2 linked regions of the Dyadobacter pollutisoli genome follow. The protein of the gene in region 2 interacts with the protein of the main gene of each other region in a pairwise test. Links are inferred from orthologs where the notes say so. Each region holds a gene or a part of one and is shown on either strand. Other genes may lie near its edges.

Evidence for each region.
Region 1: the proteins of eno (region 2) and rpe interact in binary tests that used the Escherichia coli proteins (3 or more experiments, as listed by UniProt). The link is inferred for Dyadobacter pollutisoli from one-to-one orthologs.

Annotation. Positions count from the first base shown.
Region 1 is NZ_CP112998.1:4,408,099-4,411,324, reverse strand. The notes cover bases 278-3,169. They hold rpe (ribulose-phosphate 3-epimerase), read right to left. Parts: upstream 2,102-3,169; coding sequence 1,454-2,101; downstream 278-1,453. Other genes in these bases: ligA (NAD-dependent DNA ligase LigA), read left to right, coding at 2,865-3,169; ON006_RS18035 (Uma2 family endonuclease), read right to left, coding at 2,146-2,667; ON006_RS18045 (apiosidase-like domain-containing protein), read right to left, coding at 278-1,393. Outside these bases: ON006_RS18050 (OmpA family protein), read right to left, coding at 1-38; more of ON006_RS18045, read right to left, coding at 110-277; more of ligA, read left to right, coding at 3,170-3,226. UniProt on the Escherichia coli protein: Catalyzes the reversible epimerization of D-ribulose 5-phosphate to D-xylulose 5-phosphate.
Region 2 is NZ_CP112998.1:6,861,990-6,865,222, forward strand. Bases 1-2,899 are described here. They hold eno (phosphopyruvate hydratase), read left to right. Parts: upstream 1-763; coding sequence 764-2,035; downstream 2,036-2,899. Other genes in these bases: carA (glutamine-hydrolyzing carbamoyl-phosphate synthase small subunit), read left to right, coding at 1-504; ON006_RS28525 (FtsB family cell division protein), read left to right, coding at 2,093-2,425; gpmI (2,3-bisphosphoglycerate-independent phosphoglycerate mutase), read left to right, coding at 2,474-2,899. Also shown: more of gpmI, read left to right, coding at 2,900-3,233. UniProt on the Escherichia coli protein: Catalyzes the reversible conversion of 2-phosphoglycerate (2-PG) into phosphoenolpyruvate (PEP). It is essential for the degradation of carbohydrates via glycolysis.

The sequences.
Region 1 (3,226 bases), 2.5 Mb from region 2 along the record:
AGCAGGAAAGTGGCTATACTTTTAAAAATAACGTTCATGGGTGCTCCAAGGGCCGGCCGTGCAATTCAATAAAGAGTAATATTATTAAGAATATGGCTGAATGTCAAACCTACTGCTTTGTTCCGATCAGCAATATCCAGTCCCAGCCGGGTTGGGAGTCGGGTGGCTGAACCAAAGCTTCGTTGGACGATTTGAATTCCCCGCCGCTCCATCTTCTGCCAGTCCTCGGACTGTACCAGACAGCACCGAAGTCGGTGCCATTCAAATGGCTCAGATTCAGCTTTACCGGTCGGGAGTCGGGGAGGTAGAGCATGGCCATTCGTTTATTGGACAAAGTGACAATGCCGATTTCAGCCTTGTCCAGCGAATCCACCAGTAGCTCAGGGGAGTCGGGCTGCATATATTCCCATGGGATTCCTTTCAATATTTTGACGAGTTCGTGAATGTACTCGGCCCCGTCCTTGGTAATGTTAGCCTTCCAGGTCGTATTAAAATTTTTGATGGTACTCATGTGGCAAAACCCTGCCGCAGAGCTCAGAATGGACTGGTATGCCTGATTTCGGATCAGTACCGACTGGTCTGTGATCTCTTTGGGGAATTCGGAATTGGCAATCAAAAAGGGGCGTAATGCTGCTTCTGCTGAGTTCTTTTGCCAGTTTGCCAGGGCTGCATATTCCGATGGCGTCACTGTTGAATCCGGAATGATAAATTTTAAATCGGAACGATTGGTAGAATCGTCGTTCATGTTCGTAGGGGAGCAGGTATTGAGTGAGGCCAGGATCTGCCCGTCAGATTCAGACCTGATACCGTCGGAAATGGCTTTGAACTGGAATGCGCTCTGATACTCTTCTTCGCTGACGATCCAGATAATGTTGGAATATTTTGCAAACCTTTTCCCTACATAAGCTCCATAGCTTTTCCAGATTTCTTTTTGTTGAGCATCAAATACTTCGTTCCAGCTTTTTCTCGAAACCACAATTCCAACAACCAGATTTCGCTCTTTCGCAGCTATAATAATCTTTTCAAAATAGTCAAAATAGGGCTTATTCGGTTTGGAAAGGTCATTATCGAGAAATGGGGCGACTTTGTTGTAATTTTTCTGATTGGGTAATGCAGGTAGCAGCTGTACCAGGAAAGTATTGAACGACTGCGATTTACGGATATCCATATATTGAACCGCTTCGGTGTAACTCAGCTTACGCAACATTTGCCACGCCACATCCGCCACCATCAGAAATGGCGAACCGTGGCTGTCGGTAATATGCTTACCGTTTGGACTGATTTTAAGCGGAAACTTGGCATCAGCTTCTTCGAGACTGACAGCAAAAGAAATATGGACAGCGAGACAGGCTGCGAAGATAAAACTGTAAAAATATGGTCTGGACAGTTTCATAACGTAGGCCCGAATGTCTTAACAATCATCATGTTTGGGGTTAAATCAAAAGAATAAATCTTAGCTATTCCTCAGATCTTCAATGGTTTTGATCGGATCTGCGGAGCTGAACACGAAGCTGCCCGCGACTAATATGTCCACACCTTCGCGGACAAGAACGGGCGCATTGTTCAGATTAACGCCTCCGTCGACCTCAATCTTGAAGGTGTACCCGAATTTTTCTCTCAGGTCATTCAGTTTTGCGATCTTTTTGTAGGTATTCTCAATGAATTTTTGCCCGCCGAATCCCGGATTGACAGACATAATCAGCACGAGGGAAACATCACCCAGGATTTCTGACAATACTTCTACGGGTGTATGCGGATTGAGAGCGACGCCCGGTAGCGCACCCAGCTCTTTAATGTGCTGAATCGTGCGGTGCAGATGCGGGCATGCTTCGTAATGTACGGTAAGCGTAGCAGCACCGGCGTTTCTGAATGCTTCGAGATATCGATCCGGCTGTTCGATCATTAAATGTACATCCAATGGTTTTTGCGCATGGCGGTGAATGGCTTCACAAACGGGTAGACCGAACGAAATATTGGGAACGAACATACCGTCCATAATGTCCACATGGATATATCCGGCGGTACTGGCGTTCAGCATTTCAACGTCGCGCTGCAGATTCGCAAAGTCGGCAGCTAATATGGAAGGGGCAATTTCAGCCATGAAATTTCAATAGTAAATGATAAAACTGGCCGAAATTAACGAATTTATATGATTGCGTTAACTTTAAAAGAAAGGCCGTCGAGCAACGGCGATTGGACCTGCTCATCATTTGAAAACGTGGCGAACAGCTCGTACTTCCCGTTCAGCAATGTATGAATCTCGATCGAAGGCTTCTCAGGGAACACGATCCAGAATTCCTTCACACCATATCGTTCATAAATTTTCTTCTTGACAACCGTGTCCAGGCGAAAATTGCTTTTGGAGATAATTTCTACCACAAGGTCAGGAACACCCCGGATCCAATCCTGAATGATGTGCTCGTTTTCCCTGGCAATAAACATAAGATCAGGTTGAAGAGAGTTCACGCCATCTTCGAAAATAACATCAAGTGGCGCATTAAAAACATCTCCCAGGTTTTTGGCTTCCGCATGATCTTCCAGAATTCTTTGAAGCTTCCTTGAAGCCTTTTGATGCGGCGTTTTTGGGCTAGGAGACATAATCTCCTCTCCATTGATGATCTGTGTGAGATCCGGGTTGTACCAAATGGCAGCTTCCATAGTTTTCATAGGTGTCACCTGTTTTACGAAAATACTCAAATTTTGTGAAAAGAATCATGTTGAAAAGTTGCTTGTAACACGCAGTCGGTTATCGACATATTATAGAATACGTGGAACGGAGGTATCGGTCACATTTTTGACATTATTCCCAAAATTTGGAATTAATCTTAAATTTGGGCCGAATCACCAAAGCAGCCGCTATAACCATGAGTCCCGAACAGAAAATCCAGGAGCTAACCGACCAGCTGAACCATTACAACTACCGATATTACCAGGATAGCGTATCGGAAATTTCGGATTTTGAATTTGACCAGTTGTTAAAGGAATTGAAAGCGCTGGAAGATCAGTATCCTGATTTCAGATTGGGCGATTCCCCGACTCAGCGGGTTGGCGGCGCCATTACCAAGAGCTTTAATGCAGTTTATCACCGCTATCCGATGTTGTCGCTGGATAACACTTATAATGAGCAGGAGCTCCGGAATTTCGATGAGCGTGTGCGGAAGGGATTGGACGGGGAGCCGTACGAGTACATCTGCGAACTCAAATTTGACGGGATTTCATTGAGTTT
Region 2 (3,233 bases):
GGCTGCTATTGCAAAGTTTTCCCGGCCAAAACGCCATTTGAGGAAGTAATGGAGTGGCAACCAGATGGATTTTTTATATCCAATGGTCCGGGCGATCCTTCGGCGATGTTATATGCGGTGGAAAATGTGAATCAGATGATTAAGAGCAGCAAGCCATTATTTGGGATATGCCTTGGCCATCAATTGCTGGCGCTTTCGAGCGGTATCAACACATATAAAATGCATCACGGTCACAGAGGGTTGAACCACCCTGTAAAAAACCTGATAACAGGAATGTGTGAGGTAACTTCTCAAAATCACGGGTTTGCGGTCAACCACGACGAGATCGAAAGCCATCCGGATGTGGAGATCACCCACGTTAATTTGAATGACAAAACGATTGAAGGTATAAGAAGAAAGGATTATCCTGCCTTCTCAGTACAGTATCACCCGGAAGCGTCTCCGGGACCGCACGATTCGCGCTACCTTTTTGATGAGTTCATCAGTTTGCTAAGCGCAAATTAAATATATAACAAAAAATCCCTCGACCGAGGGATTTTTTGTTATATGACATTTTTTTAAACAATTGTGTCTGAGCATCTACCGTTACAATCCGAAGAAGTAGCGGCGCAATCATACCGCGTGTTAACATCCTATTAAATGATTGGCAAAATGAGTATGTAAATTTAGGTTTAAATGCGCTTCTGTTTATGGATGACAATTTTTTTGTGTTATTTTGTAGCGTTAACATATTCAATTTTTTAATCAAAACCACAAGCTGCAAATGAGTACGATTCAATCAGTACATGCAAGACAAATTCTGGATTCAAGAGGAAACCCCACAGTAGAAGTAGATATTCGTACCGAAAATGGTTATTTAGGACGCGCTGCTGTTCCGTCTGGTGCTTCCACCGGAAAGCATGAGGCCGTTGAACTTCGTGATGATGACAAGAGCGTATATGTTGGAAAAGGGGTTTTGAAAGCGGTTGAAAATGTAAATGATATTATTTTCCCTGAACTGATTGGCTGCTCGGTTTTTGAACAAAACCTGATCGATAAAATCATGCTGGAATTGGATGGTACTCCTAACAAAAGCAAGTTAGGTGCTAATGCAATTTTGGGTGTGTCACTGGCTGCTGCGAAGGCTGCTGCACAGGAAGCTAACCTTCCATTGTACCGTTACGTAGGAGGTACGAATGCTAATACCCTACCTGTTCCGATGATGAACATTCTGAATGGTGGAAGCCACGCAGATAACTCTATCGACTTCCAGGAGTTTATGATCATGCCTGCGAAAGCTGATACATTCTCTCAGGCGCTACGTATGGGTGTTGAAGTGTTCCATACACTTAAAACGGTTTTGAAAAGCAAAGGATATTCTACCAACGTAGGTGATGAAGGTGGTTTTGCTCCTAACATCAAATCCAACGAAGAGGCTATCGAGATCGTAATCCAGGCTATCGAGAAAGCTGGATATAAGCCAGGCGAAGAAATCTTCATTGCTATGGATGCTGCCGTTTCTGAATTCTACGAAAATGGATTGTACCATTTCAAAAAATCAGATGGCCGTAAACTGACGTCGCCTGAAATGGCTGACTACTGGACTCAGTGGGTTGCTAAATATCCTATCATTTCTATCGAAGACGGTATGGATGAGGATGACTGGGCTGGTTGGAAAACTTTGACTGAATCTGTTGGTAGCAAATGCCAGTTGGTAGGTGATGATTTGTTCGTAACAAACGTAACACGTTTGCAACAAGGAATTGAATCACAGATTGCCAATGCAGTTCTTGTTAAAGTAAACCAAATTGGTTCTTTGACTGAAACCATTGACACTGTTAACCTTGCAAAACGTAACAGCTACAAGAGCATTATGTCACACCGTTCAGGTGAAACTGAGGATTCTACAATCGCGGATCTTGCGGTTGCATTGAACACAGGACAGATCAAAACAGGTTCTGCTTCGCGTTCTGACCGTATGGCGAAATACAACCAATTGCTGCGTATCGAAGAAGAGCTTGGCGAAAGCGCATACTTCCCAGGATTGAAATTCTAATATTTCCATTGAGAACCGGAGCCATAAGCTCCGGTTCTCGTTTTAGGGTATCTCAAAATGAAAAACAACTCATTCTGGTCACTCAATTCGATGAAAAATTTCTATATCGCCACGTTTGTTGCGTGGTTGGTGTGGATACTATTCCTTGATAATAACAACATGCGGGTGGTAGTTTCCAATCGCATGAAAATGAAAGACCTGGAAAAGGAAAAAGCCGTCCTGCTCGAAAAGATCGGACAAGTGAAAAAGGAACGCAATGAAGTGTTTGGAAATCCAAAGATGCTCGAAAAATGGGCGCGCGAGAAATTCATGATGCGCAGGCCCAATGAAGAGGTATACGTGATTGTTGACGAAAACAATCAGCCTGTTGAAAGTAAAAAAGAGGAATAGTCTTATCATCCTCTCAGCACCATTCTTAATTTTTAATTTTCCACCACATTGAACAAGAAAGTAATTCTTATAATCATGGACGGTTGGGGGATCGCCAAATTCGGCGAGGAAAACCGTTCAGCTGTCATTGCTGCAAATACGCCTTTTTACGACAGTATTTTGCAAAAATATCCTAATAGCAAGCTGGAAGCAAGTGGCTTGGCGGTAGGCCTTCCTGACGGACAAATGGGTAACTCAGAAGTAGGCCACACCAACCTCGGCGCCGGACGCGTAGTATATCAGGATCTTGTTAAAATTAACCTGGCTGTTACCGAAGGTACTTTGGGGCAGGAGCCGGTTTTGACGAAGGCATTGGATTACGCCAAGGAAAACGGCAAAAAGGTACATTTTATAGGTCTGGTTTCTGACGGAGGGGTACATTCCCACATTGATCATTTGAAGGGACTTTGTAAAATAGCTGCGGATAAGGGCCTTTCCAATGTGTTTGTACACGCCTTTACCGACGGCCGCGACTGTGATCCTAAAAGTGGACTTGGTTTCCTGACGGACCTGACAGATTCAATGGCGCAAACTACCGGTAAGATTGCAAGCATTACCGGCAGGTACTATGCAATGGATCGTGATAAGCGTTGGGAGCGTGTAAAGCTGGCCTACGATGCCATGGTTCATGGCGAGGGCAAGCATGTGCCTTCTGCTGATGTCTTGAAAACTGTGCAGGCATCTTACGAAGAAGGCGTGACGGATGAATTTATTCTTCCTATTATCGCTACCGACGCAGCAGGAATACCAGTTGCGGTGATCGAAGAAG